3 regions of the Tepidiforma sp. genome follow, and region 1 is predicted to be linked to each of the others. Evidence: riboswitches for the same ligand, from Rfam matches in the RefSeq annotation. Region 1 holds a riboswitch; each other region holds the start of a gene.
What was found. Region 1 has a riboswitch for cyclic di-AMP ahead of N2041_RS10655 (hypothetical protein). Riboswitches for the same ligand answer to the same signal wherever they lie in the genome.
Positions count from the first base shown of each region.

Region 2: linked by a shared signal. The riboswitch ahead of N2041_RS08680 (MFS transporter) and the one ahead of N2041_RS10655 (hypothetical protein) in region 1 are both predicted to bind cyclic di-AMP.
Region 3: linked by a shared signal. The riboswitch ahead of N2041_RS07680 (hypothetical protein) and the one ahead of N2041_RS10655 (hypothetical protein) in region 1 are both predicted to bind cyclic di-AMP.

Region 1 covers NZ_JANZZD010000020.1:10,548-13,809, reverse strand. The annotation lists gene N2041_RS10670 (hypothetical protein) at 1-34, shown strand, start outside; gene N2041_RS10665 (response regulator transcription factor) at 133-909, opposite strand; gene N2041_RS10660 (antibiotic biosynthesis monooxygenase) at 1,132-1,395, opposite strand; gene N2041_RS10655 (hypothetical protein) at 1,535-1,753, opposite strand; cyclic di-AMP (ydaO/yuaA leader) riboswitch at 1,844-1,978, opposite strand; gene N2041_RS10650 (GNAT family protein) at 2,107-2,673, opposite strand; gene N2041_RS10645 (hypothetical protein) at 2,700-3,262, opposite strand, start outside.
Region 2 covers NZ_JANZZD010000013.1:67,941-71,202, reverse strand. The annotation lists gene N2041_RS08685 (cation:proton antiporter) at 1-340, shown strand, start outside; gene N2041_RS08680 (MFS transporter) at 326-1,750, opposite strand; cyclic di-AMP (ydaO/yuaA leader) riboswitch at 1,737-1,872, opposite strand; gene ileS (isoleucine--tRNA ligase) at 1,937-3,262, opposite strand, start outside.
Region 3 covers NZ_JANZZD010000011.1:40,062-43,323, forward strand. The annotation lists gene panB (3-methyl-2-oxobutanoate hydroxymethyltransferase) at 16-858, opposite strand; gene panD (aspartate 1-decarboxylase) at 896-1,303, opposite strand; gene N2041_RS07680 (hypothetical protein) at 1,600-2,091, opposite strand; cyclic di-AMP (ydaO/yuaA leader) riboswitch at 2,184-2,321, opposite strand; gene cysS (cysteine--tRNA ligase) at 2,404-3,262, opposite strand, start outside.

The DNA.
Region 1 (3,262 bases):
GCAGAAGCGGAAGCGGCTGGCCGGGATGGGCTGAGCCGCCGCGGCGTACGGTGAGACAGCGAAGGGGTCCCGTTTCGGACCCCTTCGTTCGTGCGTTCGCGGGGAGGTGGTGCGCGGAAGTCGGCCGGGGCCTCAGCCGGCGGCGGCCTCCGCGTCGTCGAGCATCGACTGGGCCTCTTCGACGCTTTCGAGGCGGACGATGCCCTTGCGGATGGCGTAGCGGATGAGGTCGGTGCGGTTGCGGGCGTGGAGCTTGGCCATGATGTGGGCCTTGTGGGCCTCGACGGTCTTGACGGAAATGTAGAGCTCGTTGGCGATGCCCTGGTTGGTGTACCCCTCGGCGATGAGCTGGAGGACTTCGCGCTCGCGGCTGGTGAGGGTATCCATGCCGTTGCGCTGGTCGGAGCGCTTCGCCTGGTAGAGGACTTCGGCGAGGTCGAAGCCTTCGGAGAGGGCGCTGGAGAAGTAGCTGTTGCCGCGGTGGACCGTCTGGATGGCGAGGACGAGTTCGGAAACGTCGGACTTCTTGATGATGTAGCCGGAGGCGCCGGAGCGGATGGCATCGAGCAGCTGGTCTTCATCGACGAAGCCGCTGAGCATGACGACGCGGGTGGCGGGGGCGATGCGGCGGATTTGGCGGGTGGCTTCGAGGCCGTTGAGGCCGGGCATGACGACGTCCATGAGGACGACGTCGGGCTGGAGGCGCTCGACCGCCTGGACGGCTTCGCGGCCGTTTTCGACGTCGGCGACGACTTCGAGTTCGGGCTGCGCCTCGAGGAGCATCCGGAGGGCCTGGCGGATGACGGCGTGGTCATCGACGAGGAGGATGCGGATGGGAGCTGCGGCGCGGGCCGGGCCGTTCGTCGGGCGGGCCGGGAAGGTCCGTGGCTGGGGGCGCAGTTGGTTCACAGGTCGAACTCCTCAGGTAGTCTCCGGCGGCGGCGGGGAGGTGCCGTGCCGTTGGGGTTGCCCGTGTGGGGAACCCGGCGACAGGGAGGAGTCTAGGGGCTGCCTCGCGGGGGCGTATTGGCGAAAACCCTGATCCTCGGCGGCGAACTCCCGGTGGTGAGGGGCGCCGCGCGGCGAGATCGGGGGAATCCCGCGGCCCCGCTGCGGGGGCCGCGGCCCGCATCAGATGGTGAAGAAGGCGCGCTCGGTGTGGCCGGGCTCGACGAGCAGATGGATTTCGGAGCGGAGGGCCATGATGTGGGTGTCGTTGGCGGTGCGCTCGGCGGATTCTTCGGAATCGTAGATGGCGAGGCGGGCGATTTCGCCGCTGTCGTCGTGGGGACGCATCAGGTAGTGGACCTGGCAGCCGGCGTGGGCGGCAGCGGCGGCATCGAGTTTGCGCAGGAGTTCTTCGCAGCGGGCTTCTTCGCCGCGGCGGGGCTTCATGATGGACAGGCGAATGTACGGCATGGGTGTGCTCTGCTACCTCCGGAGCGCGAATTCTAGGGCGCGGCGGTGCTGACGAAAAGGCGGGACCCCCGCGGTTGCGGGGGTCCCGGTTCCAGGGCGCTGGTTCGGCCGCGGATCAGAGCCGGAGCTTGCCGTGCGAGGGCTGGCGGCGGCGCTGGCGCTGGGGCAGGGCCGCTTCCTCGGCGGCGAGGTCGACGGGCGGGCTGGTGAGCACTTCGTGGACGTAGCCGCACATGATGCAGCTGCCGTAGGTGCCGTGCCAGTCGCGCTCGACGATGATGGAGCCGCGGCACTTGGGGCAGGACTTCGGCGGTGCTTCCTGCAGAGCTGGCATGACGATTCCCTCCTCTTCCTTTCGATAAAGAGCCGTTATGGTGACCTTCGAGGACAGAAAAAAAGACCTCGAAACGAGCTACCTGCTCGCCAGGCCTTCCAGACTGCCGACGGGGTTAGCTGACGGGCTCGGGCGGAAGGCGCCCTGGCGGCCGGGTGGCCGCGTTCGCCCCGGGGTGATGGGTCCCCCGCTGCGCCGCTGTGGCGCACTAGGCAGGTGGTGCACTGAACCGAACGCGCATGCGAACGACGACGAACGCCGTTCACTCGGCGCAAGCTACCCAATGCGCCGGGGGCTGTCAATAGGTCTTTGCGCTTTTCGTCACAAATTTACCGGGTGGTCCGGGAAGCGCCCTACGCCCCGGCGGGAGGTTCGCGCAGCTCGCCTTCGAGGAGCGCCATGAGGTGGAGGTCGTGCCAGCGGCCGTATTTCCACACCGCCTGCCGCCGGGTGCCTTCGCGCTGGAAGCCGAGCCGCTCGTAGAGGCGGATGGCGCGCTCGTTCTCCGCGAAGACCCAGAGTTCGATGCGGTGGAGGTTCATCATCTCGAAGCCGAAGCGGCAGAGGGTCGCGACGGCGTCGGTGCCGTAGCCGCCGTGCCAGCGGGTGCGGTCGCCGATGGCGATGCCGAGTTCGGCGCAGCGGTCCTCGGGGCTGGACGTGCGGAGATCGGCGCCGCCGATGAGCTGGCTGTCGAGCAGGGCTTCGATGGCGAAGCTGGCGTTCGCGTAGGCCGGCCGGGAGTGGGCGGCGAGGAACTCCTCCTCCGTCCGGTGGGAGACGGGGTAGCGGAGGCTGAGGTAGCGGGTGACCTCCGGGTCGTTGAACCAGCGGTGGAGCTGGTCAGCGTCGCGCGGCTCGCGGGCGCGGAGCCGGATGAGGCGGCCTTCGAAGGGACTCGGGGGAGCGGGCTCGTCCATGACGGCAGGATGCACCCGGCAGCGGGCTACGTCGAGGCGAGGGCGCCGGCGGCGAGGGCGAGCGCGAGCGCGGCGAAGGCCGGGCCGAGCGCGGCCGCGCGGGGGTCGTTCGCACGGCCGGCCAGCAGCCCCGCGCCGGGCCCGGCGGCGAGGGCGAAGGCTGCGAGCAGCGCGTAGGCATCGGCCGGGCCGGGGCCGAAGAAGCGGAGCGCCGGCGCGGCGGCGAGGAGGACGGCCGGCGCGGCGAGGGCGGCCGCGAAGGCGAGCCACGGCCGGGGGCGGCGCTCGAGGACGGTGCCGGAGACCGCGAGGGCGGCGAAGCCGAGCAGGAGGCCGAGCGCACCGCCGGCGCTGGCCGCGGGAAGCGGGCGCAGCGACGGGAGCGGCCAGCGCGCGGCCCGGATGGCGGCAGCCTCGCCTTCGATGAGGTCGCCGGCGGCGAGCCGCGAGGCGACGAACGCGTCGCGGGACGCGGCATCGGCGCCGAGGAGGAGGCGGATGTCGGCGGGGCCGAAGTCGGCGTCGTCGCCGATGGCCGCGCGGAGGTCGTCGAGCGTCTCGCGGTGGGCGCGCACCTCGTTGGCGAGGG
Region 2 (3,262 bases), on a different contig from region 1:
CGAGGGCGTGACGGTCTTCCAGGGCAGCGCCTCGAACCCGGTGCTGCTGGAGCGGGCCGGCATCCGCACCGCGCGGGCGCTCGTCGTCGCCATCCCGGACCCGCTGAGCGCGCGGCGGATCGTCACCTTCGCCCGGGGCGCGAACCCGGCCATCGACATCGTGGTGCGGACGCACAGCGAAGGCGAGCGGGCGTTCCTCGAAGAGCACGGCGCGGACGAGGCGGTGCTGGGCGAGCTGGAGCTGGCGCTGGAGATGAGCCGCCACACGCTGAAGGCGTTCCGCGTCGGCGAGCCGGCGGTCGCGGCGATCCTCGCCCGGATGCGGTCACGCGCCGGCTGAGGGCGAGGGCGCGGCCTCCGGTTCGAGCGCCGGCCGCCGGGCGAACAGCGAGCGGGCGCGGTCGAGTTCGGCGAGCAGGAGGAAGCCGGCCACGAGGAGCGCCATCCCTGCGAGCGTGACCCGCGCGCCGGCGTAGGTGGTCCCGATGCCGAGGGCGAGGAGCGGCAGCGAAATCGCCGTCTCCGTGATGGTGAGCTGCACGGCGAAGACGCGGCCGTGCTGGCCCGGCGGGGCCGTCTCGGTGAGGGCGACGCGGCCGGCGATGAGCAGGCCAGAGAGCGACGCGCCGAGCAGGAAGGCGACCGGGATGGCGACCGCGAAGGTGGTGTTCATCTCCGCTTCGAGCCGGGCGACGGGCGGGATGTGGCTGTACTGGGCGACCGCCGTGATGCCGTAATCGAGCGCCGCCAGCGCGGCGAGCGCGGCGACGAGCCCGAGGAGCGAGAGGCGCAGCACCTCGTGGGCGCGGGCGAGGGTGAGTTCGCGGCTGCACCACCAGAGCCCGGCGAGGACGCCGAGGATGCCCGGCACGAACAGGTAGGCGATCGCCTCCCAGCCGAGGCCGAGGTCGCGCTCGAGGTAGAACGGGAGCGCGACGACGATGCCCTTGGAGACGACCATCTTGAGGCCGAGGGCGATGACGGCGTAGCGGGCGATCGATTCGCGGCCGAAGAACCGCATCGTCGCGCCGAAGGAGAGCGCGGCGCGGGCGCTGCCAGCGGCAAACGCCCGCGCCAGCGGAGCGACACGCACGGCCAGCACCACGGTCAGGAGAAAGAGGAGGGACAAACCGACTGCGGCGCCGATGACCATGGCCGTGGGACCGCCAAGGAAGTAGAGCGCGGGGGCGAGCACGAGCATGCCAGCGCCCTGCCCCGCGTACTGGAGCGCGGCGAACCACGAGTGCACCCGGCCGACGTGCGCATCCTGCAGGGGGCGCACGAGGGCGAGTTCGGCCGGGGTGAAGACCTGCGAACCGGTGGAGTAGAGGAAGGCGAGCACCCACGCGCTGGTGCCGCCATCGAGCCACCAGATGCCGGCCGCCACGGGGAGCAGCCGGAGCAGCGCCCCCGCGGCGTAGCCCCGCCCCGGCCCGAGCCGGTCGGCGAGCGAGCCGCCCGGCAGCCCGAGCACGATGGACGGGATGAGCATCGCGATGAAGAGGCTCGAAAGGTCGAGCGCGGGCTTCGAACTGGTGCCCGCGACGAGGAAGAGCGCAGCCAGCCAGATGTTCTGGGACGCTTGCGCGGTGAAGCGCGCGGCGTAGGTGAGCGTGCGTTCGAAGCGGAGCGACGGCGCGGCGGCGGACACCCGTGTTCCCCCGGAGACGATCTCGGTGGCGGCGCCGCCGGGAGGCGGGCCGCCGGGTTCGTCGAGAGACCGGGCTTTCAGGTGCCGCGTCTCTCCCAAGAGCCTGCGAGGTTAGCTGCCGGGTTCGGCATTGGGAGTTGCCTACGCGCTCGCGCGCGATTCACCCCGAGTGGTTGGGTCCCCCGCTCCCCGCGTGCGCGGGGATTCGGCTTCGCACACTATACGGCACGCGTGAGCGTTTCGTGTGCAGACCGTTAACGTGCAGCGAACGACCGCGCCGGGCGCTCAGCTCACGCGCTGGACGCCGAAGACCGTGCGGCTGCCGTCGAGGTCTTCCTCGGCGCGGACGGCGCCGGCCGGCGGCTCGCCGGCGGTGAGTTCGATGGCTAGCGTCTCCCCGCTGATGTAGGCGGCGTGGCTGGCGACCACCCGCTCCACCTCGGCGTCGCCGGCGACCCACGCGCGGATGCGGTCGGCCAGCTCGAAGCCGGCCTCGCGGCGGAGGTCCTGCAGCCGGCGGACGATTTCGCGGGCGAGCCCCTCGTCGGCGAGTTCGGGCGTGATGGCGGTCGTCACGGCGACGGTGTAGCCGGCCTCCTGCGCGGCGGCGTAGCCCTCCCGGTCCTGCGCCTGCAGCAGGATGTCGCCGGGCTCGAGCTCGATGCCGGCCACCGTGAGGCCGCGCCCACGGCGGACGGCGGCGGCCACCTCCGCCGGGTCGAGCGCGGCGAGCCCCTGCCGGATGGCGCCGACCGCCTGGCCGTGCTTCGGGCCGAGGACGGGGAGGTTCGGCTTCACGTCGTAGGCCACCACCTCGGTCTCGTCGTCGATGAGGCGGAGCGCCTTCGCGTTCAGTTCTTCGAGGACGAGGTGGCGGTTCCGTTCGACGACGGCAGCCTCGGCGGCATCGCGCAGCTTCACGACGACTTCGGCGACAGGCTGGCGGACCTTGATGCTGGCCTTCGCGCGGGCGGCCCGGCCGAGCGAGCAGAGCCGCTTGATGAGCTGGGTCTCGGCGTTCAGCCGGTCGTCGATGCGGCTGGCGTCGGCCTCCGGCCATGCGGCGAGGTGGACGCTCTCCGGCGCGGCGGGGTCGACGGAGCGGACGAGGTTCTGCCAGAGCTCCTCGGCGACGAACGGGGTGAACGGCGCGAGCAGCTTCGCGAGCGTCACGAGCGCCGCGTAGAGCGTTTCGTAGGCGCTCTGCTTGTCGGCGTCGCCTTCGGCAGCGCCCCGCCAGAAGCGGCGGCGGGAGCGGCGCACGTACCAGTTCGAAAGGTCGTCGACGAAGGCTTCGATGGCGCGGGCGGCGTCCGTCGGGTCGTACTCCTCGAGCTCGGCGGTGACCTTCGCGACGAGGGCGTTCAGCTCGCTCAGCAGCCACCTGTCGATCTCGGCCGCCGGTTCGAACCGGCCGCCGGAGGGCCGGAAGCCGTCGATGTTGGCGTAGCTGACGAAGAAGCTGTAGGTGTTCCAGAGGGTGAGGAGGAAGCGCCGGAGGCCCTCCTCCACGAGGCCGGCGCTGAAGCGGCGGGGCATGCCGGCGGGGCTGGCGGCGTACATGTACCAGCGGGTCGCATCGGCGCCGTGCTTCTCGATCACCGTCCACGG
Region 3 (3,262 bases), on a different contig from region 1:
GCATGGGCGGGCGGGTCAGCCGGCCTGCGCGAGCTCGGCGAGGGTGGCGTCGTCCATCTCGAAGCTGTGCTCGGCGGTGGGGAACTGGCCGCCTTCGACCTCGCCGATGTAGGCGCGGACGGCCTCGCGGATGGCTTCGCCGAGGACGGCGTAGCGCTTCGCGTGCTTGAGCGGCCGGCGGTCGTCGTAGATGCCGAGCATGTCGTGGAGGACCTGCACCTGGCCGTCGCAGTGGGGCCCGGCGCCGATGCCGATGGTGGGGATGGCGATGCGCTCGGTGACCATGCGGGCGAGCGGCGCGGGGATGGTTTCGAGGACGACGGCGAAGGCGCCGGCTTCTTCGAGGGCGCGGGCGTCGGCGATGAGCTTCGCGGCGGCGGCCGGCGTCTTGCCCTGCACCTTGTGGCCGCCGAACTGGTTGACCGACTGCGGGGTGAGGCCGAGGTGACCCATGACGGGGATGCCGGCGTCGACCATGCGGCGGACCAGCGGGGCGAGCTGGCTGCCGCCTTCGAGCTTGACGGCGGTGGCGCCGCCTTCTTTGAGGAGGCGGCCGGCGTTGCGCATCGCCTCATTCGGGTCGGCCTGGTAGCTCATGAAGGGCATATCGGCGACGACGATGGCTTTTTCGGTGGCGCGGACGACGGCGCGGGTGTGGTAGACGATGTCGTCCATGGTGACGGGGATGGTGGAGTCGTAGCCGAGGACGACGGAGCCGAGGGAGTCGCCGACGAGGATGATGGGGATGCCGGCCTGTTCGACGAGGCGGGCGGTGGGGTAGTCGTAGGCGGTGATCATCGCGAACCGCCGCCCCTGGGCTTTCCATTCTTTGAGTTTGTGGATCGAGAGCCGTCCCATGGCCCGGTGCCCCTCCTTCGCGCGGTGCGCGCGGGAATCAGCCGGCGGCGCTGCCGGCGAGTTCGCGCGGGTTGTGGCTGTAGCCGTCGCCCGCTTCGACACTGGTGATGCGGTTGTGGGCATCGACGAAGACGCGGCGGGGCGCGATGGCCTGCGCCTCGGCGTCGGTGAGGTGCTGGTAGGCGATGATGATGACGATATCGCCGCGGTGGACGAGGTGGGCGGCGGCGCCGTTGACGCAGATTTCGCCGGAGCCGCGTTCGCCGCGGATGGCGTAGGTTTCGAGGCGGGCGCCGTTGGTCACGTCGACGACGTGGACCTGTTCGTAGGGGAGGATGTTGGCGGCCTCCATGAGGTCCGGGTCGATGGTGATGGAGCCCTCGTAATCGAGGTTGGCGCCTGTGACGGTGGCGCGGTGGATTTTGCCGCTCATCATCACGCGCATGGTGCTGTCCCCTCCGGCGTGCCGCCGGCCGTTCAGCAAACGTCCCCGCTTCGGTGCGTGCGAGGCGGGGACGACACGGGGCTTGGCAGGGGGCGCACGGGGCGCTGGTTCCGGCTCAACTTCCCGGTCCGTACCGGCCACGCGGGTCCAGGCGGACGCTCGTTGAACGTGCAGGCGGTTCGTGTAGCAGGCTCGACGTCCTTACGGGGATCGCCGGCGGCATGATCGTTTCGATACGGCGAAGCGTTGTCAAGGGGCGAACCGCGGGAGTTCGCGGTCCGCCCCGCGGGGGCGCGTCAGCCGGCTTCGCCGAGGTCGCGGTGGGTGGTTTCGAAGACGATCTGGGTGAGGCGGTTGTGGTGGCGGGCGAGGGCCATTTCGAGGAGGATGGCCTGCTCGCTGAGCTCGATCATCTTCCAGATGTCGATATCGCCGGGGGCGCTGGCCTCGGCGACGAGCTCGTCGATCTTGCGCGAGAACGCTTCGTGCTCTTCGCGCTGCTGGTCGACGCGGGGCATGAGCCGGGGTTCGAGCATCTCGGCGAGGTTGAGGGGCGAATCGGGGAGCTCGGCGCTCCAGATGTGGTGGCGGATGGCGGCGCGGGCGTCGGTGACGGCCTGGCGGAAGGCGCTCTGCCACGCCTGCGGCTGGTTGGCATGGAAGGGGAGCCGGGCGGCGTGGCGGAGCAGGTCGCGGGCCTCGGCGAGGGGGTCGCGGATGGTGAAGACGGAGCCATCCGCCTGGAGCGGAGCGAAGGTGCCGGAATAGGACGTGGGTGCTGAAGTCATGGCAGAACCTCCTGGCGATGCCGTCGTGGGGCCGCGCCGCGCCTCCGGTGGGAGGGCCGGCGGGCCTGTTCGGATTCCGGGGAGGGCCGGGGCGGTGCCCTCCGAACGCCTGCGGGGTTAGCTGACGGGTTCGGCGTCGGAAGTCGCCTATGCGCCTGCTCGCGCAATACACCCCAGGGAGTGGTTCCCCCGCCCCCGCCGGCTGCGGCGGGGTTCGGCACGAGTCACCGTATCACGGGCGGGGCGCGGCGTGTGCTACGAACTGCCTGTTTCGGCGTTGCAATCGCATAACAATCGGGCCGGCGGGGCGGCTCAGCGCTCGCTCCAGGTGGTGCCGTCGGGGCTGTCCTTGAGGTCGATGCCGAGGTCGGCGAGGCGGTCGCGGATGCGGTCGGCGAGGGCCCACTGCTTCGCGGCGCGCAGCTCGGCGCGGAGTTCGACGAGGAGGTCGATGAAGGGCGCGGCTTCGCGGCGGCGGCCGGCGGGGGCCTGGAGGGTGAGGCCGAGGACGCCGCACAGTTCGCGGAGCACACCCTGGGCGGGGGCGACATCGCCGCCGGCGGCGGCGGCGCGGTTGATCTCGCGGGCGAGTTCGAAGAGGGCGGCGAGGGCGCGCGGCGTGTTGAGGTCGTCGTCCATGGCTTCGATGAAGCGGGCGCGGACGGCTTCGTGGTCGATGCCGGCGGGCTGGCTGCCGCCGGGGGCGAAGGCGGCATGGCGGAGGCGCTCGGCGCCGGCCTTCGCGGCTTCGAGGGCCTCTTCGGAGTAGGTGACGGGGCTGCGGTAGTGGCTGGTGATGACGAAGAGGCGGAGGGCATCGGCGCCGTACCGGTCGAGGGCCTCCTGGATGGAGACCAGGTTGCCGATGGACTTCGACATCTTTTCGCTGCCGAGCTGGAGGAGGGCGTTGTGCATCCAGATGCGGGCGAAGGGGGGCTTGCCGGTGTAGGCCTCGGTCTGGGCGATTTCGTTGGTGTGGTGGGGGAAGATGAGGTCCATCCCGCCGCCGTGGATGTCGATCTGCTCGCCGAGGGTTTCGAGGGCCATGGCGGAGCACTCGATGTGCCAGCCGGGGCGGCCGGGGCCCCACGGGCTTTCCCAGCTCGGCTCGCCGGGCTTGGCAGCCTTCCAGAGGGCGAAATCGAGCGGGTCCTCTTTGTGCTCGGTGGGG